4 regions of the Sulfurovum xiamenensis genome follow, and region 1 is predicted to be linked to each of the others. Evidence: riboswitches for the same ligand, from Rfam matches in the RefSeq annotation. Region 1 holds a riboswitch; each other region holds the start of a gene.
The links. A riboswitch is a leader RNA that binds a small molecule or an ion and turns the genes downstream of it on or off. The one in region 1 is predicted to bind cyclic di-GMP.
Positions count from the first base shown of each region.

Region 2: linked by a shared signal. The riboswitch ahead of PF327_RS03275 (hypothetical protein) and the one ahead of thrC (threonine synthase) in region 1 are both predicted to bind cyclic di-GMP.
Region 3: linked by a shared signal. The riboswitch ahead of PF327_RS09540 (PAS domain-containing protein) and the one ahead of thrC (threonine synthase) in region 1 are both predicted to bind cyclic di-GMP.
Region 4: linked by a shared signal. The riboswitch ahead of PF327_RS01220 (PAS domain-containing protein) and the one ahead of thrC (threonine synthase) in region 1 are both predicted to bind cyclic di-GMP.

Region 1 is NZ_JAQIBC010000006.1:69,302-76,858, reverse strand. It holds gene PF327_RS08810 (tetraacyldisaccharide 4'-kinase) at 1-28, shown strand, start outside; gene argB (acetylglutamate kinase) at 25-876, shown strand; cyclic di-GMP riboswitch class I at 1,001-1,075, shown strand; gene thrC (threonine synthase) at 1,324-2,790, shown strand; gene PF327_RS08795 (3D domain-containing protein) at 2,805-3,911, shown strand; gene abc-f (ribosomal protection-like ABC-F family protein) at 3,912-5,846, opposite strand; gene PF327_RS08785 (M48 family metallopeptidase) at 5,943-7,214, shown strand; gene prmC (peptide chain release factor N(5)-glutamine methyltransferase) at 7,204-7,557, shown strand, end outside.
Region 2 is NZ_JAQIBC010000002.1:10,911-18,467, forward strand. It holds gene PF327_RS03255 (AMP-binding protein) at 1-2,096, opposite strand, end outside; gene PF327_RS03260 (archease) at 2,297-2,710, shown strand; gene PF327_RS03265 (RtcB family protein) at 2,723-4,159, shown strand; gene PF327_RS03270 (cache domain-containing protein) at 4,195-5,058, shown strand; cyclic di-GMP riboswitch class I at 5,334-5,408, shown strand; gene PF327_RS03275 (hypothetical protein) at 5,616-6,416, shown strand; gene PF327_RS03280 (META domain-containing protein) at 6,536-7,507, opposite strand.
Region 3 is NZ_JAQIBC010000008.1:33,209-40,765, reverse strand. It holds gene PF327_RS09550 (tRNA dihydrouridine synthase) at 1-187, shown strand, start outside; gene PF327_RS09545 (sulfite exporter TauE/SafE family protein) at 303-1,043, shown strand; cyclic di-GMP riboswitch class I at 1,294-1,371, shown strand; gene PF327_RS09540 (PAS domain-containing protein) at 1,462-1,980, shown strand; gene PF327_RS09535 (hypothetical protein) at 1,995-2,384, shown strand; gene PF327_RS09530 (SixA phosphatase family protein) at 2,477-3,013, shown strand; gene PF327_RS09525 (GAF domain-containing protein) at 3,035-4,627, shown strand; gene uvrA (excinuclease ABC subunit UvrA) at 4,722-7,550, shown strand; gene polA (DNA polymerase I) at 7,547-7,557, shown strand, end outside.
Region 4 is NZ_JAQIBC010000001.1:226,503-234,059, forward strand. It holds gene metH (methionine synthase) at 1-2,207, opposite strand, end outside; cyclic di-GMP riboswitch class I at 2,330-2,405, shown strand; gene PF327_RS01220 (PAS domain-containing protein) at 2,484-2,936, shown strand; gene PF327_RS01225 (hypothetical protein) at 2,976-3,206, opposite strand; gene lpxD (UDP-3-O-(3-hydroxymyristoyl)glucosamine N-acyltransferase) at 3,256-4,215, opposite strand; gene ilvN (acetolactate synthase small subunit) at 4,289-4,768, opposite strand; gene PF327_RS01240 (acetolactate synthase large subunit) at 4,768-6,462, opposite strand; gene PF327_RS01245 (Ppx/GppA phosphatase family protein) at 6,515-7,423, opposite strand; gene ilvA (threonine ammonia-lyase) at 7,423-7,557, opposite strand, start outside.

The DNA of each region.
Region 1 (7,557 bases):
TGAATATATAAAGGGATATCCAGAATGAAAAATAATATCAATGTTGTAAAAACGCTGCTTGAGGCTTTACCGTTTATCAAAAAGTTTTCCAATGAAAAAATAGTGATCAAGTATGGTGGTTCTGCCCAAACGAGTGATGCATTAAAAGAACAGTTTGCACAGGATATTGTACTTTTGCACCTTGTAGGAATGAAACCTATTATCGTACATGGTGGAGGTAAAAGTATCACAGATCTTCTTGCCAATTTAGGGGTAGATACCACATTTATCGATGGACAGCGTGTAACGACTAAAGAGGTGATGCGTATCGCTGAGATGGTATTGAGCGGAGAGATCAACAAAGAGATCGTATCCCTGCTTGATAATCATGGGTCTAAAGCGATCGGGATCTCTGGAAAAGATGGCGGTTTTTTAAAGGGGATCCCTAAAGATTTTGAAAAGTTCGGTTATACGGGTATGATCGAACATGTCAATCCTGAGATCGTCAATAATATCATTGAGGACGGTGCGATACCTGTGATCGCTCCTATCGCGGGAAGCAGTACGATGGGACATCCTGGATTCAATATCAATGCGGACCTTGCAGCAAGCAAAATAGCCGTAGCCTTGAAAGCAAGAAAAGTACTGTTCTTGACGGACACGCCTGGTGTGTTAGATAAAGAGATGCAGCTGATCACCAATCTGAGTATAGAAAAAACCGAAGCCCTCAAAGAAGACGGAACGATACAAGGGGGTATGGTACCTAAAGTGGATGCCTGTATAGAAGCATTGCGTGGTGGTGTCAAAAAAGCACACATCATCGATGGTCGCGTAGAGCACTCATTGCTTCTGGAAATTTTGACCAGTTCTGGTGTAGGGACCTGTATCGAACTCTAGAGCAATAAATTGTATAGGTTAAATGAGAAAAACAATAAAAAATTATAAATTTTTAAATTTTTTTTAGAATTTAAGTTCTTTCTCTTAGGTAAGTGTGTTATAATTCTTTCATACGGTTATACTGTATTGAAAAAGCCAAGTTCATCGCGAGGTGGGTACGGAAAGTTATGGGTCTCACGTAGATCGCCAGACTACCAATAGAGATATAAACTCATTCTATCTATTAGAAAGTTTCATTTCTTCTATTACCTGAGTATTTTAGTGTTTGTTTGTCTCTATGATTTTATTAGTTGACATTCTTTTCCCTAAATCATTCTTCTCCTATTATTGTAGGGCAAATAGATACTAGATACTTGAGTTTACTTCAGATTTTATTCCCCCTAATTTCTTATAATCCTTAGCTTATTTAGCTATAATTATCATTCATATAAACATAGGATAATATAGATGCAATTTATTGAGACACGCGGAAATGACGGACAGAAACCTTCATCTGTACCATTTTCAGAAGCAATACTCAGCCCAAGTGCTAGTTTTGGTGGGTTATATGTACCCAAAGAACTCCCAACGTTAGATAGAGAATACCTAGAGGGGCATCTCTCCAGCCATTATAAAACATTGGCATTGGATTTTTTGGAACAATTTGGTATAGATATTGAAAAAGAAGTACTGGTAGAAGCGTTAAAAAGATATGATGCATTTGATGATCCTTCAAATCCTGTACCGCTTTCCCAGATCGAAGATGACTGCTTTGTCTCTGAGCTCTACCATGGTCCTACAAGAGCCTTTAAAGATATGGCTTTACAACCTTTTGGGTATGTGTTAAGTAAATTGGCGCAAAAAAGGGGTGAACACTATCTTATCATGGCAGCGACAAGCGGAGATACCGGTCCTGCCACACTCGAAACCTTTAAAGATCAGGAAGGTGTGCAGGTAGCATGTCTTTACCCGGATGGGGGTACATCCGATGTTCAAAGACTGCAAATGGTTACAGAAGATGCTTCAAATCTGAAAGTGATCGGTGTGAAAGGTAATTTCGACGATACGCAGAATACTCTCAAAGATCTGCTTGCCTCTGATGACTTTAAGGCTGAATTGGAAGAGAGAAATATCAAACTTTCAGCAGCAAACTCTGTAAACTTCGGGCGTATTATCTTCCAGATCATTTACCATATCCACTCCTACCTGGAGTTGGTACGTAAGCAGAGCATCCAAATGGGTGAGAAGATCTATCTGGTTGTTCCTAGTGGTAACTTCGGGAATGCTTTAGGTGCCTATTATGCAAAAAAAGCAGGTTTACCGATAGAAAAGATCCTTATCTCATCCAATATCAATAATATTCTGACAGATTGGATCACCAAGGGGTCGTATGATCTTACAACACGTACACTCATACAGACAGAATCACCGGCTATGGATATTTTGAAAAGTTCTAATGTTGAACGTATTATGTTTGATAAATTCGGTGCAGCACGTACCAAAGAATTGATGGAAGGATTGGCCAAAGACGGCAAGTACCAGTTGAGCACAGATGAACTCGCACTGTTGCGTGAAGATTTTGATGCCTCTTTCTCAGATGATGAAGAGTGTGAAGCTGTGGTAGGCGAATATGCAAAAAAAGGGTACATTATGGACCCGCATACAGCCACATGTATGAGAGCCTATAAAACATTAAGAGAAAAAGATCTCAAAACGGTGGTCTACTCGACTGCAGAATGGACCAAGTTCAGTCCGTCTGTTTCAAAATCACTGGGACATGAGGTCAAAGATGATGTAGAAGCACTGAAATGGGTGAGTGAACATGCAGGTGTATCTGTACCGCCTATGATAAACGGGCTGTTCGAGAAACCTGTGATCCATTCGGTCATCGTTGAAAAAGAGTCCATTAAAGGAGAGATGTTAAACTTTTTATAGTTTAGCATAACGTAATGTCCAGAAATCACTTGAGATTTTTTTTACTATCCTATCTATGTCTGGAAACAGCCGCTGCAAAGTCGATGATAGACTGCAGGGTTGTCACCGCTGGTATGACCACGTGTAACCCTTACGGGGCGAAATTTCTTAAAGCTAAAGAGATCATTTATGATGTGAATAGGAAAAAATTGATCAGGGCAAAAACGTTACCTGTTCCTGAAAAAAAGCGTTTTCTCAAAGTGGTTTCCGTAGAGGATATGATAGAACGGCATGTAAAAGTCCAAGAGTCTGTACGTTTTAAGGGAAGTGAAAAAGCATTTACAAAGTATACAGAAACAGAAGAACCCATCGCCCAAGTCATACTTGATGATAAGATAGAAGAGATAGAGACTTGTGAAGCCCCTCCCCGTATAGAAAGAGAACTTGTAGAAACAATCATAGCTGAAGTGCCTGAGAAACCTCAAATTATTTACGGTAAGTACAGGGTTGTAAGTGGCGATGCACTGAGTAAGATCGCAAAGAAATTTGGCTTAACAACACAAGAGATCGCAAAAATGAACGGTATTCGGATCCAATCTCCTCTGCGTATCGGACAGAAACTAAAACTCCCCTTTGAACAAAAGAGGATTGATGCAGTCTCTTCTGGCAATTACTTCATCAGGGAGGGAGATACGATCATTTCCATTGCCAAAAAGTTTGATCTTGAACCTGAAGATTTGATGCAATTTAATAAGATCAAAAGCAATGCGATCATACGTACAGGTAGAATGATCAGACTTCCACTTCCTCATATACTGGCACATCTAAAAACAGAGAAAAGGCTTCGTGTCACCGCCACTGCGTATACGTCGCATGTGGGACAAACAGATGAGACACCTTTCCTGGCAGCATGGAATAATCGTCTGCGTCCGGGTATGAAGATCATTGCAGTTTCCAGAGATATGATAAAAAAATATGGCATGCGTAATGGGACAAAAGTCCGTATCGGTGGTTTACCTGGTTACTATACGGTACGCGACAAAATGAATAAACGCTACCAAAAGCGTATCGACATCTATATGGGGCTTGATAAAAGGAGAGCGCTACGTTGGGGAAGACGCAGTGTCATGGTATACTGGTAATTAAAGAGACTCAAAAATTTCCAAAACTTCCAGATATCTGTCACTTTTTTCTTCATACACCTTCTCAAGTTTACTCAGTTCCTCACTCAGTGCAGTCAAACCTTTTTCCTGATAACACTCCGGATCCTGTAAACATGCATTAAGCGCAGCTATCTGCTGTTCCAGAGCTTCGATCTCATCAGGCAGGGTATCATAATCCCTTTGCTCTTTATAACTCAGTTTTGTCTGTTTTTTGACAGTGACCGGTACCTCTTTTTTTTCAGAGGTCTTGACCTCTTGTTCGAGCGTATCAAGCTCTTTCATCTCTTTTTCTATCTCCAGGTACTCCGTATAGGTCTGATAAGACTCTTCAACCACACCATTTCCTTTAAAGATAAAGAGTTTAGAAGCGATTTTGTCTATGAAGTAACGGTCATGTGAGACAAAGAGTATGGCACCTGGAAAGTTGATAAGTTTCTCTTCTAGGATATTAATGGTCTGGATGTCCAGGTCATTGGTAGGTTCATCCAGGATGAGACAATCCACTTTTTTAGTCAAGAGCAATGCCAATGCCACACGGTTTTTCTCTCCGCCAGAGAGCATGCCGACTTTTTTAGCCAGGAACTCTTTGGGAAAAAGAAACGATTTAAGGTAGCCGTAGACATGAAGATTGACACCCTGTACTTCTATGTGGTCTCCCCCGTCAGGGCAAAAAGTCTCGATCAGTGTTTTTTCATTGTCAAGCATCTCTCTGTGTTGGTCAAAATAACCTATGGAAAAGTCTCCCTGCTTGATGAGTCCGCTTTGGGGTTTGATCCGTCCAAGCATCAGTTTCAATAGTGTAGATTTTCCCGCACCATTGATACCGACAATGGCTATTTTATCTTTCTGAAGGATACGTGTCGTAAAGTTCTCTATGAGTTTTTTCCCCGGAACCGAGTATGAGATATTTTCAAGTTCAAAAAGCATTTTTTTTCTCGATACCCCTTCATCACGGTTGAAATGTTTTTTCTCACGTTCAAGTTCTACCATCATCTTTCGAATGAGTGTAGGGTTTTTCTTCGCTTCATCACGAAGCTCAAAGACACGTTTTTTACGTCCCTGATTACGCTTTTCTCTAGCCCTTACCCCTTTTCTAAGCCAGGCTTCTTCCTGTTTCAGCAGTCTAAGAAGGTTCTCATGCCCCTTTTTCAAAGCATGCATACGTGCCTCTTTTTGTTCGAGGTAACTCATATAACCGCCCGTATAACTGACAAGTTGCTGGTTATCCACTTCTACCACACGTGTGGCTACAGTATCGATGAAATGCCTGTCGTGTGAGATAAAGAGTAGGGTGAAATTTCCCTTAAGAAGCATCTCCTCCAAGAATTCGACCATATAGACATCAAGGTGGTTGGTCGGTTCATCAAGAAGTAGTACATCGGGTTTTTTAAGTATGAGAGATGCCAGGGCTACACGACGCTGTTCACCTCCGGAAAGCGAGACTACGGGGCGATCCTCATAGGCTTTGAGCTGAAACTCCTGCATGACACGTTCGATCTTGTCATCAAGGTTCCAGGCATTGTGATGGTCCAGAAAAGAGGAGACTTTTTCCAGTTGTGTGAGCAGCTCTTCATTTTCAAAATCTTCCGCCACTTTGAGACTCAGTGTATCATATGCTTCTTTGGCTTCTTTGAGTTCAGTCAGTTCATTGAATATCGCTTCTCTAACTGAAAGAGCTGGATCGAAGTGGGGCTGTTGTGCGAGCATCTCTACCTGTATCGAACTGTTCACTACCCTTTTCCCGTCAGTAGGTTCTTCTTCTCCCATGATTATCTTCATCAGTGTAGATTTTCCACAGCCGTTTTGACCCACGATAGTGACACGTTCTCCCTCATCCAGGTGGAAATCAACCCCATTGAGAAGCAGCTTGATGTCATATTGTTTTTTGATGTCAAAGAGGTCGATGAGTGCCAAAATGGTTCCTTATGATAGATTGTTGCAATTATAGCAAATAGAGTGGCTTTTAAGGCTTGATTTGGTATATTTCACCATTATATACCAAGGAAATCTATGCTGGAAACCATTATTATCTTTTACTCTCTCTACACCTTTATGAAACTCTATATCTCTGCTATGCAGATAGGGTATATCAATGAAGAAAAAAGAAAAACGCCTGTACTGATGCCGGCAGACAAATACCTCACAGCAGGAAACTATGCAGTGGCGAACGGAAAACTTTCTCTTGTGAGTGATTTTGTAGATTATCTGGTATTTATCTGGTGGGTATTTGGAGGTTTTGCCTGGCTCTCAACACTGGTTCAAGTAGAAGGTAACATCATGCAGGCCGTTGTGTTCCTGTTCGGTTTTGTTATAGTCAATTATGTCATAGGACTTCCTTTTGAACTCTACCAAAAGTTCAAAATAGATGAAGCGTTTGGATTTAATAAAATGACGGCGAAAATGTATATGATAGATATGATCAAAACAAGCCTGTTGTTTTTCATTCTGGGCGGTGCGGTTTTTGCACTTTTATCCTGGATCATAGAGAATTATGCCACATGGTGGATTTGGGGATTTGCAGCCATGTTCACCGTAGCAGTGCTGGCAAATCTTTTGGCTCCCACCTTCATGGCCCTGTTTAATAAGTTCTCTCCGCTCGAGGAGGGGGAACTCAAAGAAAAAATTACGGCAATGATGGGTCAGGCCGGACTTAAAAGTGACGGTATCTTTGTGATGGATGCTTCTAAACGTGACAGTCGTTTGAATGCATTTTTCGGTGGATTGGGTAAGAGTAAACGTGTGGTTCTTTTCGATACATTGTTGGAAAAGCTTAACACTAAAGAACTCCTTGCCGTACTGGGGCATGAATTGGGTCATTTCTCTCATGGGGATATCTGGAAAAATATAGGGTTGATGGGTGTACTTCTTTTTATCGCATTTTATCTCTTTGGCCATTTACCGGATGCACTCTTTACACAGATGGGTGTGATTCCTGAGGCAGGTGTCCAAATCGCGATGTTGATGTTGTTGTTACCGCTTGTGAGTTTTGTCTTTACGCCGTTTATGTCCTATGTTAGCCGCCATAATGAGTATGCTGCAGATGAATATGGTTCGCAAATGGGCGGCAAAGAGAACCTGGTATCTGCACTGATGAAACTTGTGACAGAGAACAAAGCATTTCCCAAATCACACCCATTGGTGATCTTCTTTTACTATACGCATCCGCCGGTGCTTGAGAGACTCAAAGAGTTAGGGTTTGACGCCTCCAATACGATCGCAGGTGAAGCAACTACACTGCCGAAAGAGGGTATTTTCGCACATATGGACAGAAATGACGATTAAAGAGGGACTCCTTTGGGGCAAGGAAGCACTTAAAGAGGTGTGTGAACGTCCTGCTTTTGAGGCAGAACTGCTTTTGGCCTATCATCTTGGACAGGACCGTACCTATTTGATGATACATGAAAATGACACTCTCCCCGATGTGGATCAATTTCAAACGCTTATTCAAAGAAGAGCTGCACATGAGCCTTACGAATATATCGTCGGTTCAGCCAGTTTTTATGACATTCATTTGGAAGTAGAAGAGGGGGTACTGATACCCCGTCCGGAAACGGAGATACTTATAGACCTGGTCGCAGAGATCATCGAAAAAGAGAAGATCACCCGTATCGCTGAAATCGGTGTA
Region 2 (7,557 bases), on a different contig from region 1:
TAGTGTTTTATACGTCGTAATTGGGGTTTGATACCGCTAAGGGCAAGTCTGACTACCTGCCATACTACATTTTGGGGCTTTTTAGTGATCATTCCTTTTTCATAGCGTTCACGGCTTGCAGAACGTCTGATCTTCCCGCTTGAAGTTTTTAGAACGCTCCCGGGAGGTGCAAAGACAACTTCATCAGGCGGTATTCCGGTCAGATCGATCGATAGTGTATTGATGTCGTTGCGCAATCTTTGGTGTTCATTGGGGTCTTCACTTCGTGTTTCAGCTAAAATGACCAGTTTTTCTGTCTGTCTCTTTGGATCCATACTGGCAAATACAGCCACACAGCCTTTTCGGATATTTGGTATATCTCCTACCATCTTTTCCAGTTCATCCGGATAGATATTGCGTCCGGCGCGTATAATAATGTCCTTGATACGTCCAGTTACATAAAGTTCTCCGTCGGCAATATAGGCCAGATCGCCTGTATCGAGCCACTCTCCATCAAAAAGGGTTTGTGTTTTTTGAACATCACGGTAGTAGCCACTGGTAGAAGAGGGACCCCGAAACTCCAAACGTCCTTCTTGACGTTCGGGCAGTTCATGTCCGGTATCATCTACGATTCTGAGCTGGTGTCCAGGAAGAGGCAACCCACAACTGACAAATTTTAAAACATTACTGTCATCCTGTACGGTATTTAAGGCACTTCCTGTACGGGTAAAAGTAGTGCGGTCTATATGGTCGATATGTACGCCACGTCCGAGTGGTGGAAATGCCAAACCGACGGAAGACTCTGCAAGGCCGTAAACAGGCATCATCGCATCTTTGTTAAATCCAAATGGTGCAAATCGTTTATTGAACTGTTCAACTGTTTCAGGACTGACTGCTTCTGCCCCGTTGAATGCAGCACGCCATGAACTAAGATCCAACCCCGTCAGATCGGTATCTTTTATGCGATGCATACTGTACTCGTATCCGAAGTTAGGTGAGGCAGAGAGTGTACCCCGATAGCGGTGGATCGCCCATAGCCAGCGTTCGGGTCTGGCCAAAAAATCCAATGGTGACATGACTACAAAAAATGCAGCATAGTAGAGGCTGCCAAGCCAGGCACCAATAAGGCCCATATCATGATAAAGTGGAAGCCAACTGACAAAAACATCTTTGGGCCCTGCTTTGACAACTTTCCCCATGGCCCTAATATTGTTAAGAAGGTTGGCATGTGTCAGTACTACGCCTTTCGGGTTTCCGGTACTTCCTGATGTGTATTGTATAAATGCGATATCCTGTTCATGTATGCTTGGCAGCATTGTACTTGAAGAGGAGTCTTTCAAATCTGTAGTTGATATGATATGCTGAAGGTTAGGGACCAGAGATTTTAGAAGTTGTGCCACATGCTTGGCTTCAGGTACGGTAATGAGGATGCTTGCACGGCAATTATCCAGTATACGTGCATGTCTTCGGATGTGGTCTTCAAGCTGTGAAGGGCGTGCAGGTGGATAGATGGGAACAGGTATGCCACCGGCCATCAGTATACCAAAAAAGATGAAAAAGTAATCCGGACTGCTGGGTAACATAATTGCGATCGGCTGACCAGGTTCTAATCCATGTTGTTGCAACAGTATTGCGGTATTTTTGGCACCTTTTTCCAGCTGAGCATACGTGATGACATCGCCTTGTCCATCATCCTGGTAGAACTTGATATGGGGACGATCCGGATGCTGTGCTACATGCCAATTCAGTACATCTACGAGGGTTTGTGCTTCAAAAGGTGTACCTTCTGTTTCATCCAGTGTTATTGAAGCAATTCCCGAATCTTGAAGGATAGCATATGCTTCTTGTGCCCCAAGCAGCATACGCAAAAGGTCCCGTGGTGTTTCTGCTTCGGAGTAGCTACGTTCCGGTAATGAAAGTTTGAACTCCTTTTCAACCCTTGCGATGAGTTCAACCCGTGAAAGACTGTCCAGTCCAAGCTCTTCTTCAAAACGACTATCAAGTGAAATAGACTCAGAAGGAAGATGATGCGGATGTATCTCTGTAATAAGTTCACTTATGACTTTTAACAGAGCTTGAGCCCTTTTTCCCACTTTAGACTTAATTTCATATTTCATGATGGTACTTCTTTTAAGTAACAGATTCTATGATAATCATAACAGATAATAAGTTAGAGCGTACTGCCTTTATAAGATTATAAAGTTACGAATAGTAGAGTTGGAGATGGTAAAAGACGAAAATAATGCTAGAATAAGTAAGGATCTTTTTTTAAAGATATGATTGGAATAAAGAACTTTCAAAACAAAGAAGGCCAAACATGAACAAAAAATATAGTTACTTTGATCATGATGCGGATATCGGTATTCTTGGAAGAGGGAAAAGCCTGGAGGAGGCATTCGAATCAGCTGCAGTGGCGATGTTTGCCATTATGGCTGATATAGATCTGTTGCAGTGTGATGAGTGGATAGAAATTGGATTCGAAGAAGAGGATAACGAGTTTGCTCTGATAGAGTGGCTCAATACACTTTTGGCTTTAGCACATATGAAACATCTTGTTCTGGGTAAGTTTGAACTGCATAGAGAGGGTAATTCCTGGAGAGGGAAAGCATGGGGAGATACTTGGCGAAAAGATCTGGAACGGGGTACAGAGGTCAAAGGGGCAACACTGACCATGCTCTCCGTGGAAGAAAAAGAGGATCATTGGGAAGCCCGATGTGTCGTAGATGTGTAAAGGAGAAGTGTCATGAATATGAACCTATTGGAAAGAATTGATGATTATACATGGACCATCCCTCTAAAGGTTGGAGAAAAAAGAAGCGGTATACGCTTATACGGTTCAGAACCCTTACTGAAAAGTATGGATGATAAAGTGTTGGAGCAGATCACCAATGTCGCAACACTGCCCGGTCTGGTAGGAGAGGCGATGACAATGCCGGATGCGCACTGGGGTTACGGATTTCCCATAGGCGGTGTTGCTGCCTTTGATGCTGAAGAGGGGGGCATCATCTCTGCAGGTGGTGTGGGATTTGATATCTCCTGCGGCATTCGATGTCTGCGTACAAACCTGATGAGAGAAGATCTGACCTCTACCGATCTAACAAAGCTGGCTGATGAGCTTTCTCGCGCGATACCTGCAGGAGTCGGTAGAGAGGGAAAACTCAGACTCACGCTAGATGAACTTGATGATGTCCTTAGAGGTGGTGCCCAATGGGCGATCCATCATGGATATGGGTTAGGTGAGGACCTGAGTTTTGTTGAAGAGATGGGTAAGATGCAGGGTGCAAGGCCTGAGAACATCTCTCGGCTGGCTAAGGAACGGCAATTGGGAGAGGTAGGGACTCTGGGGTCTGGAAACCATTACCTTGAGGTTCAGGAAGTTGCCAAGATCTATGATGAAAAAGCAGCAGAAGCATTTGGTATCAAAAAAGGCCAGATCGTTGTGTCGATCCATTGCGGTTCACGGGCACTGGGACATCAGATCGGTACGGAGTATCTAGTATCGCTTGCAAAAGCGGCCACACGACTAGGGATCTCACTGCCTGACAGGGAACTTGCCTGTGCACCTATCCATTCACCTGAAGGACAGGAGTATATCGGTGCCATGAATGCTGCGATAAACTGTGCTATGGCAAACAGGCAGGTACTTACCCATATGACCAGAAATGCTTTTGAGTGCTTATTTAAAGGTGTGAAGATAGAGACACTCTACGATGTCTCTCATAATACCTGCAAAGAAGAGACACATCTGGTCAATGGTGTGGAACGTAATTTATGGGTTCACCGTAAAGGTGCAACGCGTGCTTTTGGACCAGGACATCCCGACATACCGGTACGTTACAGGAGTGTCGGTCAGCCTGTAATTATCGGTGGAAGTATGGGAACGGGATCGTACATTCTTGCAGGTACCAAAGAGGGAGAGGAACGTGCTTTCTCTTCAGCAAGTCACGGGGCCGGCCGCGCAATGAGCCGTCATCAGGCACTCAAATTGTGGAAAGGAAAGCAAGTCATACAGGAGCTTGCCCAGAAGGGTATTTTGATCCGTTCTGCATCCATGCGCGGCGTTGCTGAAGAAGCCCCTGATGCTTATAAGGATGTGGATCTTGTTGCACAGGCTACTGAAAAGGCGGGCTTAGCAAGAAGAGTAGCCTTTTTAAGACCAAAGGTGTGCATAAAAGGGTAGTGTGCCAAAAACAGCTATATAGGAAAAGGATGGATATGTATCATTTTATTGTACGTTTCTTGAAGTTCATAGTGTTGATAAGTAGTGTTGGAAGTGTAATACACGCAAAAGATGCAGAAGCACTTGAAGCGTTTGTCAAAAGTGGTGCTGCATTGATAGAAGAGAAAGGTGATAAAGCATTTCATTTATTCAGACAAAAGGGAACAAAGTGGTTTCATGATGATCAATATATATATGTCTGGGATATGAATGGGTTACGGTATGTATATCCACCTGATGTAAAAGGTGAGGGTAAAAATGTACGTGATCTTAAAGATGTTGATGAAAAGCCAATTGGCGAACTGATGATCAAAGTAGCTTCATCCAAAAAAGGAAAAGGGTGGATTCATTACCGTTGGCCAAAACCCGGTGAATTGGATCCAAGTTGGAAAAGTACGTATGTTATGCGAGTGAAAAGTTCTTCTGGGAAAATATTTCTTATAGGAAGCGGTACCTATGATATGCCTGTTCAAAGATCCTTTATTATAGATGCAGTTGATTCAGCAGCGAGATTGATCGAACAGGATGGCTTTAAGGCATTTGATACATTGAGAAGCAAGAGAAGTCAGTATAGTTATCAGGATACCTATGTTTTTGTGATCGACGAAAATGGTGTAGAGTTAATGAATGCAGCTTTCCCAAAATTAGAAGGGCGTAATGTGATCAACTATAAGGATGCTAAGGGGAATTATTTTGTAAGGGAATTTATACATGTTGCCAAAACAAAAGGCAGTGGCTGGGTTGATTACCCATGGCCAAAACCAGGAGATGTAGAAAGATCACAAAAATCAGCATATGTCAAAAAAGTGATGATCGATGGGGAAATGATTATTGTATGTGCAGGATTGTATCTTGATTAAGATTGTAAGACTTTGAGTCTTATTTTGATGTATGATAGCAACCAAATACAAGGGGGGAGAAGTTTAAAATGAGGAGTTAACATGAAATTGGCTTTTCATGTTTTTGGTTGCTATGTAAGAAGAAGTTTATATGCATTACACTAACCGAATGTAAACATACATTTCTTACCTATGGTTCTTAGGCTCTGTAGTATCCTATCAATGTTATCATTTTGTTACCAATTGGTGAAAAACTTTTATATTTCTTTCGTATAATATATCTGATTTATTAAATATTATTGTTGTGCCAAACTTGTTGCGAAGCAAGGACGGAAAGCCTCCGGTCTCAAGTAGATAGCGGGGTTGCCATAATGAATACTTCATTACTTCCTTTTATCCTTTCGATAGGTTGTTCACTCATCATATTTAATTCAGGGCTGTTTTGTTATGTCAAATATGTAGTAAAGCTACTGCTGGAATGCTTTGGGATCTCTGAATATATCCAGGTTCCATAAGTGCTTTTCTTTATTTGAACAACATTGAACTCAATAACATATAAAATGATTGAAGGAAAAGGTATGAAAAAAATACATGTATTAACAAGCGGGTTAGTTTCAACTCTGGTAGGTCTATCTTTGATGGGATGCGGAGGGAGTACCTCTACAGAACAAACAGTTTTAGAACCGACAGTCAAAGTGATCGGTACTGTTCCTGGTACACTGATAGAAGTATTTTGTGAAGATGGAAGCTACTACTCTACAACATCTGTGCAAAACGGTACAGATCAACACCCTTTTGAGATAGAAGTTCCACTGAATACGGATTGTCGTATCGTGATGACAACGAATGAAAATGAACCAGATAATAAGGTCGTAACACCGATCGGGATTGTTACAGTCGATGGAAATAGCACACTGTTCAGAGCTCAAGGAGATGTTGATCTTGGGTATGTGGACCTAGCTATGGATCGTGAGTTTATTGTCGATATTGAGGGTGATGGTGTCTCGGATGAGGTATTGGAGATCGAAGTAGAAAATGGTTTACTTTCTGTTGAACTTGAGAATGACCCGATGGATCAAGACGGTGATGGTCTTCTAGATGTCTATGACAATGATGATGGTGATGAATTCTGTAATCATGATGATGACGATGATGATAATGATGGTATCTCAGATGATGAAGATACGGATGATGATGGTGATGGTATTGCAGATAATGATACAGATGGTGATGGTATCTCAAACGATCATGATGTAGATGATGACAATGATGGATTGGATGACGACGAAGACGATGATGACGACAATGATGGTATCAATGACGATGAGGATGACGATGATGATAATGACGGCATCTCTGATGAAGAAGATGACGATTAATTTCTGAATGATAGATATACAATGATAAAAGTAGTAGAATTAAAAAAGAAATGTTTTTTAAACGCTGCTTTTATCATGAAAACTTCCATATTGTCTGTCTGTACAGCAAACTATGATTGTTATTTATTAGGTTCTAAAGGAATTCCATCATGGAAAGTGAGTTCTCCTGAAAGATAAGGCTTTCCTTCTGGAACTTTTTTGCTTGAGGTACTTTGCGTTTCAACATAGTGTTTACAGTTGAACATATAGGTTAAGTATGATGAAGGATACCCTCCACCAGATTTTAACCATGTGATATTTTTCCATCCATGGTTTTTTTCATTGGAGACGATGACGGGAATTCTTGTTGTTGCGAATTGATCGATCAATCTATATCCATTCTCTTCTTCAGTAAAAAGCAGCAGGTTACAACCACCAGTTCCACAGAAAATGGAACCCATGAGGTAGACAAACACTTCACTGTTCCCATCTTCATTGAGATCGACATGTCCGTAAACATAACGGGCTTTCTTTACACCGTATATAGGGTTGATCAGTTTATCATTATAACCTGGATAGAGTGATCGGATCGCCGTTTCAAGCTTTGGATAGGCTTTCATTTCCATTGACTCATTAGTATCTTTTTTCCAGACAAATATCCCACCGTCTGCCATTAAACTCAAGTAGAGTTTTTCATCCTTAAACAGATAAGAACGGATATACGGTACCTGCATGGATATAAATCCATCCATGCTCGGAGGAGGACAGAAGGCTCTGGTTGTAGCAAGTTTACCAAATTGAAATTGGCCACTGATAGGGGATTGCCCTTCTTTGATCGACCATGTTCCTTTGGCTATATTACAGTTTAGTTTCATGGTAACGGTACCATCTTCATGGAGATTCATAGTGTATTTTGAAGGGTCATCTGTTCTCTTTATTCCCTGAGCATCATCCATTGATTGAAATTCAATAAGATGCCATTTGGTACCAGCCAATATATTAGTATGTGAGGGCTCTAACGTTACATTGCTTGGAGTATCACTTGCTAAGAGTGGATGTAATGTTGTGAAAGCAAGCAAAAATAGTTTAAAAATAAATCTGAAATCAGTCATATTGTTAGTCCTTTCTACTTCTATCAGAAAACTAGCAAAAGAGTAAACCG
Region 3 (7,557 bases), on a different contig from region 1:
CCAAATGATCAAACATTATGATAAGTATGGAGCGATCATTTTTAGAAAAAACCTTCATTCCTACTCAAAAGCGGGTTATCAAGGTGCTTCTGCATTTAGAAATGATGTGAATCGTATAGAAGATCCAGAAGAGATGAGAGCAGTGATAGAAGCATTTTTTTCTCAGCCTTTTTTGCATGAAGTTTGATAGAGACTCAAACATCTGTCTATGTCGTTACTATACTATACGCTAAGTATAGCGAGATTAGTGTAAACATGATGAAAAATGTTATACTTCCAACTTAATTTTTGGAGCAGAGGAAATGATGATAGAACTTATATTCGTCGGTATTTTTATCGGTACGATGTCAGGCTTTTTTGGTATAGGTGGAGGAATGATCCTTGTACCTATACTTTTAGTGCTTGGTTTTGATACTAAAGATGCCATCGGTATCTCCATCATTCAAATGGTCTTTAGCTCTATTTACGGCTCATTTCTTAACTTCAGAAAAGGTTCTTTGATCATCGGTGAGGGGATCTTTGTCGGATTTGGAGGCTTTATAGGTGGATACATCGGCGGGTATGTCACACACTATATCTCAGATATCATCCTGCAGTTTCTCTTTCTTGGGCTGTTAATATTTGCTCTGTTCCGACTTTTTTTCTCACAGCATCATGAGGATGATGGAAAGAGTAAAACATTGAATAAAGCCTTGCTTTTTAGTATTGGTCTTGGCATTGGGATATTTTCCATTACACTGGGTATCGGGGGGTCTATTATACTCACACCTCTTCTAGTAGGAGTATTGCATTACCCTATAAAAAAAGCGGTCAGTGCAGGGTTGTTCTTTGTAGTCTTCTCTTCGGTAGCCGGGATGATAAGCCGATTGAGCAGCGGGACGATAGACTTTAACAATGGTTTGATGGTCGCTGTAGCTTCACTGATCGGTGTAGCTATGGGTATCTGGCTTAAAGATCATGTGACTTCGAAACATCATAAGATGGCACTTTTAGCACTTTATATGTTCGCATTGATCATTTTGATAAAAAAAATGTGGTTCTGAGTCGTATCTTTTATATAATTGATGACATAAAGGGTCCATTTAATCGCTATTTATCATTAAAAATCCTCCTCCTAATATCTACTTTAAAGACGCTTTAAATCGCACGTTAAATCATCAATATAATTCATGATTATCCTCAAATATTTTCAATAATATTAATTATAATAAAATCACTCAATTTATCATAAATACTGCAATTATTAAGTATTTGAAAAGATAGGTAGCTATATACTTCGCGCTCATATACCTTCATTGAAAAAGCTAAACCTATTGTGAGATAGGGGCAGAAAGCCATGGGTCTTATTTTTGAGATCGCCAGGTTACCATAGATTCTTACTATTCTTTTTCATTCAGTTATATTGTTTTCAACCTCTGTGCCGATAAAGGTCAGCATTATATTTTTACAAGGAGTTATCTTATGAGCATGAAACCAATAGATCTAGAACACGAAGTTAAAAGTGTTGATATTGTTGTTTCAAAAGGAGATGCAGAAGGTAATATCACCTATGCAAATCCGATATTTTTTAAATTAGCAGGCTATACACAAGCAGAACTTTTAGACAAACCGCATTCAATTGTACGTCACCCGGATATGCCAAAAATTATTTTCAAATATTTATGGGATAGTCTCAAAGCAGGGAATGATGTCAAAGCATTTGTGAAAAATCTCTCTAAAGATGGAGGGTTTTATTGGGTATTCGCACATATAAAAGTTGCTACAAACCCAGATAAATCATTCAGAAATTATGTTTCAACCAGAAGAGGGATGTCCGCATCTGCAAGATCTGTGATCGAACCTTTATATAAAGAGTTGCTTGCTGCAGAAGAGAACGGTGGCATGGATGCATCTTTGGCACTCTTAGAAGCATTTTTAAAAGATCATGACGGAAGCTTAGCTACATTCAACGAAACCATGCAAAAAATTCAAAACAGTTAATAGAAGGATAGACAATGATCGAATTTGACCAATCAATGAAAAAATTACGTTCTGTAAACGGATATTTAGGATCTGCAGTATTGAACTTTTCTGGTGAAACACTTTATATGGATGAAGAGAACACAAGTGTAGATATCGCATATTCAGCAAGTATCTTTAATGATGCATTTAGAATGATCTCTGAATCTTCTTTGGACGTGGGGTTTGCTGATGCCTCTTTGGTAGAGTCTAGAACGGAAGATGGACATGTTTTCCTTATCAATAGTTCTGGAGATGCAGGCGGAGACAATTTTTCCAAACTTACAACGTTTGCCATTTTTAGGGATGACGGGAATGTAGCCCTTGGAAAAATGATTATGGAGAAGACTGTACAAAGCATGTCTAAAGCCATGAATGAGCTGTAAGCTCATTTATGGTCTACCGCATCCTAATATGAAATCAAGTCTAAAAAGGTTTAGGTTTGGTTTTGTATTAAAATAGAGCATAGGAGTGGAGCATCAAAACATTATATCTTATACGGCATGCAAAATCAGACTGGAGTGATGGGTCGCTTAGTGACTTTGAGAGAGGATTGAAAAAAAAAGGTCATAAAGACCTTGATACGATCAGTTCATATATGTCTCTTCAGAGGTTGAAACCGGATCTTATTTTATCTAGTTTAGCACTCAGAGCACAGACTACGGCGGATCAACTAGGTAAAAAGATCGGTTATGAAGGTAGGATCCATTATATGGAGGAACTTTATAATTCGCGTCCTGAAACGCTAATGAATATATTGACCCTTCAAGATGACAGCTATGAAACGATATTTTTAGTGGGACATAACCCGGAGTTGACTGAATTCGCAAATTTTTTGATAGAGACAAATTTCTCTAAACTCCCTACGTTGGGGGTATTGGCAATCAATCTAAATATAGACTCGTGGAATGATATCAGTGAAAAGTGCGGTGAAATAGATTTTTTCATACAACCTAAACAGTTTAAGTACTATATGCCAAAACAGATACGCACAACACTGCCTCAAGAGAAATGAATATAGAGAATAAGGAAGAGAATGCAAGGTGATTTAAAGTCGAATTTTAAAACGATGGCTAACACTTTAAATAAATATGTTGAGTCAAAAGATTTAAACTATATAGAACAAATAGAAAAGCAATTTGAGTCACTTTTCAATGCCGAGGTTGTAAAGCTTTGGGCATATGATGATAAGAATGAAATGCTGCACTTAATTGAAAGTGGCGATCAAGAAGCTGTTTCTTTAGTACCAAGTCTAACAAAACAAGCCATCACTGGTAAGTCTTCTGTGATTTCGAATCATAGTACCAGTGATAAGTATTATACTCCTGAAATAGATAATCCCCTAGAGTTAAAAGTAAAAGCTTTAATGATCTTCCCTATTATAAAGGGTAAGCGGGTCATAGGGGTATTACGTATATGGAGAGGCTTAAAGCAAAAAAAGATCTTTACCAGAAAAGATGAATCTATACTGAAATCATTTATGCCACTATTGACGAAATTGGTAGTGTGCGAAAAGATGGAAAAAGAAGAGATCATCGCATTTACAGATGACACTAAAGAGAATAAAGTTGTTTCTGATACTAAGCCTGTCGTAGCTCCAGAGACGAAAGATATACCAAGTAAAGTGAGCGATGAATTTACAGCACTGGAAAAGAAATTTGATGAGACTTTGGAAGAACTGGAGTTCTATAGAAAAAACGAAGCTGTATACAAAACCAAAATAGACAAATCTCAAAGTGAGCTAAAGAAATCAGAAGAAAAATGTAAGCAAATAGAAACATCTGCATTAGAACTTTCTTCTGAGATACAAGCCTATCAATCACAGATAAAAGAGTTAACCACACAACTCGAGATACTCAAAGAAGATCATGAACATTTAAAGCATGAGCTTAAGGAAGCTAATAAGAGTAATAATGTTCAAAACATCAAAGAAGAAAAATTAAAGAGGTCTTTGATAGAGAATAAGAGATTAGGAAAGCTCGATCAAAATATCGAATTTATACTTGAGGAAGTGCACCATCTTTTCGAAAAAAATGAGTATGCATATATGTTGTTTGAGCTATTGGTTTTTTCAATTGCCTCCCGAAAAGGTATGGAAGACTTGGAGGAAACATTAAGAAAAACAAAGTTGGTACCCGACATGCTAGAAGGGTATTATTTTAATGGAAACCTTAAGGTCCATAATGAAAAATGTATGATTCAAGATTTTGTGAAGAGCATAGAAAAGTATAAACATAACATTTTCCCGGAGATGATGGATTTTAATATTGTCGTAGAGAATGAGATTCCTGCATCTTTAGTATTTGATGCACCTAAAATACAGAGTATATTTCTACACCTTCTAATGGATCTTTATCAGTTTGCTGAACATAGCAAACCGGTAAATATACATTTTGCCTATAAAAATAAATTTCTAACTATTGAGATTGGCAGTACTGTGTACCAAAAAAACAGTTTGTTCAAATCCGTGTTAAAACAAATGAAGTTAACCGGAAATGAAAAAGGGAGACATGGCTTGCAATTAAGTATAAAGTTAATCAAAAGACTGAAAGGTGAAATAGAATCTGTGTATGAAGATGAATATTATAAATTTGTCTTTTCTGTTCCTGCTCAAGTGATAAAGATCTGATATTATCCATAGACTTTATGGGTATCAATGATACTTTGTTGTAAAATAACTTTTTTAATAGCCATCTATTAGGTGAAGTCAAACAGGGATAATTATGAAGAAAGATATGATACACGTTTACGGTGCAAAAGAAAATAATTTAAAAAATATAAATCTGAGCATCCCTAAAAACCAACTGGTAGTCGTTACCGGAATTTCGGGAAGTGGTAAGTCTACTTTGGCCTTTTCCACTTTGTATGCGGAAGGTCAAAGACGTTATATAGAGTCACTCTCTTCGTATGCACGGCAGTTTTTGGGGCGTGTAGGAAAACCTGATGTCGATAAAATAGAGGGGTTGACCCCTGCTATTGCGATAGACCAGAAGACCACCTCTAAAAACCCGCGTTCCACTGTGGGAACGATCACTGAGATCTATGATTACTTGAGATTGTTGTTTTCACGTGTCGGTGAACAGCATTGTCATGAGTGCGGAAAGCCTATCTCTTCGATGTCCGCTTCTGATATTATAGAAGAGGTGCTAAAACTGCCTGATGGGGCAAAACTCATGATCATGGCCCCGCTGGTCAAAGAGAAAAAAGGTACCTTTGCAGACATGCTGGAGTCTCTTCGCCACAAAGGATATGTCCGTGCGATGATCGATGGGGTGATGGTGCGTCTTGATGATGAGATAGAACTTTCCAAAACAAAAAAACACACCATCAAAGTGGTGATAGACAGAGTCGTTGTCAAAGAAGAGAGCCGTGACCGTATAGGACAGGATGTGGAAAAAGCACTCAAAGAGAGTTACGGCGAGATGGAGATCGAAGTACTCAATTATGAAGAGTTGGAACTTGATAGACAGCATATCCATTACTCTGAACACTTGGCCTGCTTTGACTGTAAACTGAGCTTCGAACCTTTGGAACCGGTAAGCTTCTCTTTCAACTCACCTAAGGGTGCCTGTCCGACCTGTGATGGCCTTGGGATCCGTTATGCGATAGATCTGAAGAAGGTCATAGACCAGGAACTCAGTATAGACAAGGGTGCTGTCAAGATCATGTACGGGTTTAATAAGAGTTATTACACCAAATTCCTCAATGCTTTCTGTGAACAAAATGAGATAGACATCCAACTCCCTTATGGTGAACTTGAAGCACACCAGCAAAAGGCCATCCTTTACGGAAATGGGAGTACGGTAGATTTCGTATGGAAACGGCATAAGCTCAAACGTGAATGGCCCGGAGTCGTGAAGTTCGCACATGACATGTTCAAAGAGGAGAAAGACCTTTCTGAATATATGACTGAAAAGGTGTGTGACAAGTGTCATGGGCATAGACTCAGACCCCGTTCTTTAGCGGTGAAGATAGAGGGGAAAAATATCGCAGATATCATTGATATGCCTATCGAAAAATCGTATGCCTATTTCGCAGATGAAAAGAGTTTTTCCCACTTGAATGAGCAGCAGAAGATGATAGCAGAATCCATACTTAAAGAGTTGTATGAAAGACTCTATTTCCTACATGATGTGGGGCTGGGCTACATTACTTTGAGCCGTGATGCAAGAAGTATCTCAGGGGGAGAAGCACAGCGTATACGTATCGCTTCCCAGATAGGTTCCGGACTGACGGGAGTGATGTATGTACTGGATGAGCCGAGCATTGGACTGCATGAACGTGATACGATGAAGCTCATACGTACACTTAACTCTTTGCGTGACAAAGGGAATTCCGTGATCGTAGTGGAACATGATAAAGAGACCATACTTGCAGCCGATTACATTATAGATATCGGTCCTGGAGCAGGTGAGTTTGGTGGAGAAGTAGTATTTGCCGGTGATGCAAAGAAATTGGCTAAAGCCAAGACCCTGACAGCAGACTATATGTATGGCAAGAAAGTTATCTCTTACACGCATGACAAGCCCCAAAATGAGTGGATAGAGATCAAAAATGTGACGATCAACAATATCGAAAAACTTGATGCGAAGATCCCTTTGGAGAATTTTGTGTGTGTTACAGGTGTCAGTGGAAGCGGTAAAAGTTCATTGATCCTTCAAACGCTGCTTCCTGTGGCAAGAGAGATACTGAACCATGCAAAAAAGGTGAATAAAGTCGATGGTGTAGAGATCACAGGACTGGACAAACTTGATAAGGTCATCTATCTGGACCAAAGCCCGATAGGGAGAACACCGCGTTCCAACCCTGCAACCTATACCGGTATTATGGATGAGATACGTAAACTCTTTGCGCAAACCAAAGAGGCAGAACTTCGCGGCTACAAGATAGGCCGCTTTTCATTTAACGTGAAAGGTGGACGCTGTGAGAAGTGCCAGGGAGATGGACAGATCAAGATCGAGATGCACTTCTTGCCGGATGTCTTGGTAAAGTGTGATGCCTGTGACGGTACACGCTACAATGCACAGACTCGAGAAGTGTTGTATAAAGGAAAGTCTATCTCCGATGTACTTGGTATGAGTGTAGGTGAAGCACTGGAATTCTTCAAAGCGATCCCGGCTATTGCGGTCAAGCTGAAGACATTGACAGATGTTGGACTGGATTATATCACCCTGGGACAAAATGCTACCACACTTTCAGGGGGAGAGGCGCAGCGTATCAAGCTGAGTAAAGAGCTAAGCCGTAAAGATACAGGCCAAACCCTTTATGTGTTGGATGAACCGACTACGGGACTTCACTTTGCTGATGTGGACAGACTTACAGGTGTATTACACCATTTGGTCGAATTGGGTAATTCAGTGGTCGTCATCGAACATAATCTGGATATGATCAAAAATGCAGATTACATTATAGATATGGGACCTGAAGGTGGAAATAAAGGCGGACTTGTCATTGCTACAGGTTCACCGGAAGAGATAGCAAAAGAGTATAAAAAAACAGGGTCTTATACCGGTGAGTATTTGGCCAAAGAATTGGAAGGAAAAACAGTATGAAAACGAT
Region 4 (7,557 bases), on a different contig from region 1:
TTACCCACATCATGGACATCACCTTTGACTGTACCGATCACCAGTGTGGTATCCGTCTCTTTTTCCTGTTTGGTAAGATAAGGGTTGAGGTAGTCTACTGTAGCTTTCATCGTTTCAGCCGACTGAAGTACAAAAGGAAGCTGCATCTGCCCTGAACCAAAGAGTTCACCCACCACTTTCATCGCGTCAATAAGAATTTCGTTCACTATCACATCCGGGTGTATCTCATGACGTGCCTCTTCCACAAGTGGCAGCATCCTTTCTTTGTCACCATCCATCAGAAGTTTTTTGATCTTCTCTTCATGACTCATCGCCTCATAGGCTTCATCTGCACCCTCATCTTCCACCACCGCATCTGCAAAATGGTCGATGAATTTAAACAATGATTTATCATCTGGTGTAAAAAGCAGCTCTTCACAAATCGCAATATCTTCCGGTGTCATTTTAGCGAGTGGAATAATATGCTTCACATTGATGATCACGGATGTCATACCTGCTTGTACACAGTGATGTAAGAAGACCGAGTTCAGGTAGAATCTCGCATGTTTTTCCAGCCCGAATGAGATATTTGAGAGTCCAAGAGTAGAACCTACCTCAGGATAGATCTCATGTATCTCTTTGATGGCTTCATAGGCATTTTTCCCGGCAAACCTGTCTTCTTCTTCACCCGTACCCACAGTAAAGGCCAGCATATCGAACATGATATTCTGCGGTTCCAGCCCATGTGTGTTCACGGCAAGATCATACATACGTTTAGCCACGGCTACTTTCTTCTCTTTGGTTCTTGCCATTCCCTCTTCGTCGATCACAAGACAGACAAGTACAGCCCCATACTTTTTGGCCAACTTACAGTAGGTTGCAAAATTCTCTTCCCCATCTTCCAGGTTCGTTGAATTGATGATAGGCTTTCCACCGATACACTTAAGCCCCTCTTCTATCGTATTGGGTCGTGTTGCATCCGGCATAAGAGGAAGCGGAATCTTCTGATTATAGAGCTCCATAACCGCTCTCATATCCTTGGCACCATCACGTCCTGCAAACTCCACGTTGACATCAAGCATATGTGCTCCATCACGTACCTGTGCCTGACCTACGGTCAGTGTACCTTCATAATCACTGGCCAAGATCAGCTCTCTAAATGCCTTTGAACCTGTCGCATTGGAACGCTCCCCTATGAGCAGTGGTGCCGGTTCCTGAAAAAGTTCAACAGTGTTAAATAGAGATGCCACACTTGGTTTGATACTTCCTGTTGGGACTTTGGGTGTCACCACCTCTACAGCCTTTTTGAGTGCCTGGATATGCTGAGGCGTAGTACCGCAACATCCACCTAAAAAGCTTACGCCATCATATCCTGTAAACTCCAACTGCTTTTCTGTAAATTCATCCGGCCCCATAGGATAATAGGTATACCCTCCACGGTTTTGAGGCAGTCCAGCATTGGCATGGATAGAGATAGGTCTATGCCAGAGTTCAGAGAGTGTTTTGAGATGTTTTTTTACCTGATCCGGTCCAGTACCACAGTTAAATCCAAGCGATAATATATCAAACGGTTCAAGTATGGTAACTATCGTCTCAGCATTGGTACCTATAAGCATCGTACCACTGAGTTCAATGGTCACAGAAATCATGATAGGAAGCTGAACTTCTCTCTCTTCATTTGCATCCTGACAGGCATGAAGTGCTGCTTTGATCTGTAGAGGATCCTGACAGGTTTCCAAAAGAAAAACATCACATCCACCATCGATAAGTCCAAGCGCAACAAGTTTATACCCCTCATACATCTCGTCATAATGAATATGCCCTAGAGAAGGAAGCTTTGTTCCAGGTCCTATAGAACCTAAAACAAACTTCGGTGATTCTTGTGTACCGTATTCATTACATACCTCTTTGACGAGCTGCGCACCTTTTTTAGAAAGTTCATAGGCCCGTTCACCCATATCATATTCATCAAGTACCCATGGCATAGTACCAAATGTATTTGTCTTTAATAGATCGGCACCCGCCATAGCATAACGCTTATGTATACGTCCTATAAGTTCCGGTGCTGTATCATTCAATAACTCATTACACCCCTCTTGAGATATACCTTTGTCATCCAACCATGCTTCAGCTGGAACTTTAAGGTCTTGTATCTGTGTACCCATTGCACCATCGATGACGAGTATACGATCTTGTAAAAGTGATTTGATTGTTTCTGTAATAGACAAAAAACGCCCCTTTATCATAATTCTGTAATTGTAGCAAAGTATGAAGAAAATATGATTAAATCTTAGTTGTAAGGTAGTGTATTATGTCCATATAAGCTATAGATAGATAATATATAATGTATCATATATAAGGCTAAACTCATTGTGAAGTGAGGGCAGAAAGTTATGGGTCTCAATGCAGATCGCCAAACTGCCAAATGTATTTGATCTGCATTTTTACTTCATTGTGTCCTATAAAACCTTTAATACAACATATCTATTGTCCATGGAGAAAAAATGGGAAAAACAGTTAAAAATATTATTACCGGTCAAGAGATCACAAAACCAGATCCTGTAGATGTAGAAGTGCCATTTGATGGTGGTGTTATGATCACGGAGACAGACCCGGCAGGTATCATCACTTATGCCAACCGTAAATTTCGTGAACTTACCGGTTATACGAAAGAAGAACTCATTGGATCACCACACAGCATAAATAGACATCCAGATATGCCAAAGGCTGCATTCAAAGAGTTATGGGAGACAATAAAAGGTGGAAATTACTGGGAAGGTTTTGTCAAAAATATGACCAGTGAAGGTAAATATTACAATGTGGTTGTATGGATCAAACCTAAATTGGATGATGACGGAAATCTCATCGGATATATTGCAGGGAGAAAGATCCCAGATAAAGACCTTATGCAAAGAGCTTTCGATAAATACAAGGTCATGAAAAATGATGAAGTGTAGTTAATGGGACAACCCATTAACCAAAAAGTATATCAAAGGCTATAAAGCCTTTTTTGCCTCTTGCAATGCTGCAATCACTGCATCAATATTTGCTTTAGGAATATGCACTTTCCAATCCGGTTCTTCAGCACCTGCCTGCAGTGAAATACCGATACTTGCTACACTTTCACTCTTTGGACCATAAGGTTCTGCTACTGTCGTAATCGTGATCTTTCCATCTTTTGTACCACTCAAACCCATTTCATCTATTTTTGTCACTGTGCCACTCATATCTTCTCCTTTAAATTATTTATATCAAGATTATATTACAATGAATTGACTATTTTTTACCTTTGAGCAAACCCATCATTTTGGCTTGCAGACGTAACCACATTTTATGATCGATAGCAGGGAAACCAGCATAGGTTTTACCCCCTTCAAGGGACTTGGTGACACCACCTTTTCCTGCGATAGTTGCGAAGGCACCCACTTCCAAATGTCCCGCAGTAGCACTTTGTCCACCCATGACTACATTTCTGCCTAAAGTCGTAGAGCCTGCAAGACCTACTTGGGCAGCACAAAGGGTGTGTTCACCTACATCACAGTTATGTGCGATCTGTATCAGATTATCCAGTTTGGTACCTTTACGTATATAGGTGGTGCCAAATACAGCTCTGTCTATGGCACAGTTTGCCCCGATCTCTACATCATCTTCTACAACAACATTACCATTCTGATAGATCTTCACATGTTCACCAAGCTTTGTATGTGCAAAACCGTACCCATCACAACCAATCACTGTACCGCTATGAATGATACACTCAGAACCGATCTTTGTATGATGATACAAGGTCACATTGGGATGCAATAATGTTCCGGAACCAACAGTCACATTATCTCCAAGGTAACAACCCGGTAAAATGACCACATGATCTCCAAGTGTCACATTTTTACCAAAAGAGACGCTCTTATCTATATCACATCCCTTTCCTAGGGTAGGTTCTGATGTACCACTCTCAAGTTTATGTGCAAAAAATTTAGAGGCAAGTGCCAGTTTAAGATATGCTTCATCTGTGACCAGTGCGATCGTTCCGGAAGGCAGCAATCCAGCATGTTTTTCATCGATCAATACCGCAGCAGCCTTGGTATCTGCCAATTGTGAAGCGTATTTACTGTCCGTAAAAAAACTGAGTTGTGTGGAAGTAGCTTCACTTAAGGTATGTATCCCTTCTATAGTGATATCTTCACCATGAAAATCTACACCGATATCTTCTGTTATTTGAGAGAGTGTGTAAGTCATAAAGTGGTCCTTTTAACTTAAAGTAGATGTCACTCTCCTGTAAGCAAGGAGAGTGAGAGAGGTAGAATAATTTTTATCTTTCTATGGCAACCACACCGCCGCGTACTATCTCATAAGGATTGTAGCGTTGAGCTGCCTCTATAAAATGCTGAATACGTACAGGTTCGTCTGCAACCATGGCAATGATCATCTCTTTACCCACATTGGCAATACCACCATTATAGGCTGCACACAATGCTCCGATATCACTTAGATGTTCGGTAATAGGGAACTTCACCAGTACCATCTCTTTTTCAACCATCTCTTCATGCTCGATAACCTTATAGACAGGTATGAGCTTATGCAGTTGCTTAGTGATCTGTTCCATAACCTTGGCAGAACCATTCGTTTCGATCGTAATATGTGACATTTCACTGTCAGGTATGGGTGCCACAGTGAGTGACGCAATGTTATAGCCACGCGCTGCAAAAAGTGATGTCACACGTGCAAGTACAGAACTCTCATTCAATACGATAACGGAAATAACACGTCTTTCATTCATAGCATTTTCCATTATTTCTCTCCTTTTTGCGGTAACATCATATTAAACAGTGCTCCTCCAGCTGGTACCATAGGAAGTACATTTTCAAAACGGTTCACGGCAACATTCATGAAACACACTTTGTCCTGTGCTATCGCATCTTTGATCGCTGCGTCAAACTCTTCTTTTGTTGTAACGTCATACCCTATTCCACCGCACGCTTCTGCCAAGGCTTTCCAGTTTGGTTGGAATGTCAAGTCTGTTTCAGAGTAGCGTTTTTCATAGAAGAACGTCTGCCACTGTCTAACCATCCCTAAGAAATGGTTATTGAGTATCAGGTTGATGACCGGTATTTTATACTCAGCCGCCGTTACAAGTTCTTGCATATTCATCAGGATCGATCCGTCACCAGTGACATTGATAACTGTCTTGTCCGGGAAGGCTTTTTTAGCCCCGAGTGCTGCAGGAAAACCAAAGCCCATGGTTCCCAATCCACCTGAATTGATCCATTGGCGCGGTCTGTCAAACGGGTAATGCTGTGCTGCCCACATTTGGTGCTGCCCGACATCTGAAGTTATGATGGCATTTTCACCTACCAGTTCACCGATACGTTCTATGGCCCATTGCGGTTTGATGACATCATCAGAATCAACATAGGATTGAGGGTGAAGCTCATCATAGCGTTTGAGTATCTCTCTCCATGCCTGGAATCTGTCCGTATCTATACCATCAAGAAGCGGTAACATCGCTTCAAGTACCTCTGTTACATCACCTACTATAGGATAGTCAACATCCACAAGTTTACCGATATTCGCTGCATCAATGTCTACATGGATAATGTCTGCATATTTGGCAAACTCGGAAAGTTTACCTGTAACCCTGTCATCAAATCTGGCACCCAAAGAGATCACCAGGTCTGTTTCTGACATTGCCATATTGGATGCATAGTTCCCATGCATCCCCAACATACCAAGAAGCAATGGATTCTTTGCACCCATTACACCTCTTGCCATCAATGTTTCAACGGTAGGGATCTGTGTTTTTTCAGCCAATTCACGTACAAGGTCACTTGCATTTGAAAGTACAGATCCACCCCCGATATAAAGCAAAGGTTTCTTTGCTTTTTTCATCGCTTCAACCGCTTTTTCTATCTGCTTTTTGTTTCCTTTGTATGTTGGCTTATACGTAGGAATATTGACAGAGTCAGGATAGACGAACTCACCAATATCTACGGTAATATCTTTAGGAATGTCGATAAGTACCGGTCCTGGTCGTCCAGAACGCGCGATATAAAATGCTTCTTTCAATAAACGCGGAAGTTCTTCCAGCGAACGTACCAGAAAGTTATGTTTTGTACAGGGTCTGGATATACCTACAGCATCTATCTCTTGAAACCCGTCTGTACCGATCAGCGATAAAGGCACCTGTCCAGAGATAACAACCATAGGAATTGAATCCATATAGGCTGTTGCAAGCCCAGTGACAGCGTTTGTAAATCCTGGGCCGCTTGTCACCATTGCAACACCTACTTCACCTGTAGCTCTTGCATAACCATCTGCTGCGTGAACCGCTGCCTGTTCGTGACGGTTCAAGATATGCTCAAACCCTTCTTGTTTGTAAATTTCATCATAAACGTGCATGATCGCTCCGCCGGGATAACCAAATACGGTCTTAACACCCTCAGCGATGATCGCTTCACACACCATTTGTGCACCACTCATTTGCATGGTCTACACTCCATTTAAATTTTTTTTGATTATATCTAAAAAAGATTAGAGTTTAATGGGTCTCGTGCCCGCAAGCTTCTATGGCCACACCCTCGCGCAGACCATCATCTATCACAATGCAACTTCCAAACCCCAATAATGTGAAGAGTTGTTTATAGATAAGTATACCTGCAGCAATCAGATCAGAACGTCCGGTACCTACAGCGATCTCTCTCTTTTCAAATGGCATAGAGAGTAATTTTTTCAAGTAAAAGTCTAACTCATCTATCTCAAGAGAGATACCGTTGATCTTTGATGCATCATAGGTTTCATAGTTTTGTCCGAGTTTCATCGCAGCTACGGTAGTGGGTGTACCGGCTGTGGCTACGAAAGTATTGACTTTACCTTTTTTCTCATAAAGATGGTTACAAAATCGTTGCATCTCAGCCATCTCTTCAGGAAGGACTTTGTCTATGTTTTCCAATGTTTCATGGGTTTGTGCAATAGTTACAATCCCTAAAGGAAAACTTTTAGAGATCGTTTCATCTCCATAATGGAAGATAAGTTCGGTAGAACCTCCACCTATATCAATCAGTACAAAACTCTCTGAAGTATCTTGTAATACAGAGAGTCTATGCTTTACTGCAAGTAAAGTGAGTCTTGCTTCTTCTTCACCCGAAATGATATCAAAATGCACCCCTGTCTCTTTTTGGATCTGAAAGAGGACTTCCTCTGAATTTTCTGCTCTACGTACAGCTTCTGTTGTCACAGCCCTTACTACAGAAGAAGAGAAATCGATCTGTTCTTGTGCTTCCTGTATGCCTGAGATGACCCTTTTTACAGCCTCGTCATTGATCAACCCATACTGCGCTAGACCATCTGCCGTCTTCACGATCTTTTCAAATTCAGCTATCTGTCTGCCCGTGCTACATTCATACTCCAATACACGTAAAGTATTTGAACCTAGATCTATCGCTATCATTAATGCTCTTCTTTAAAAGCAAACCCACCCTCTTTGAGTTGCTCTCTTATCTGTTCCTGATGCTCCACACCTTTGGTTTCCAAGGAGACAGAGACATTTGCATCACCGAATTCCAGATCTATAGAGGTTCTATC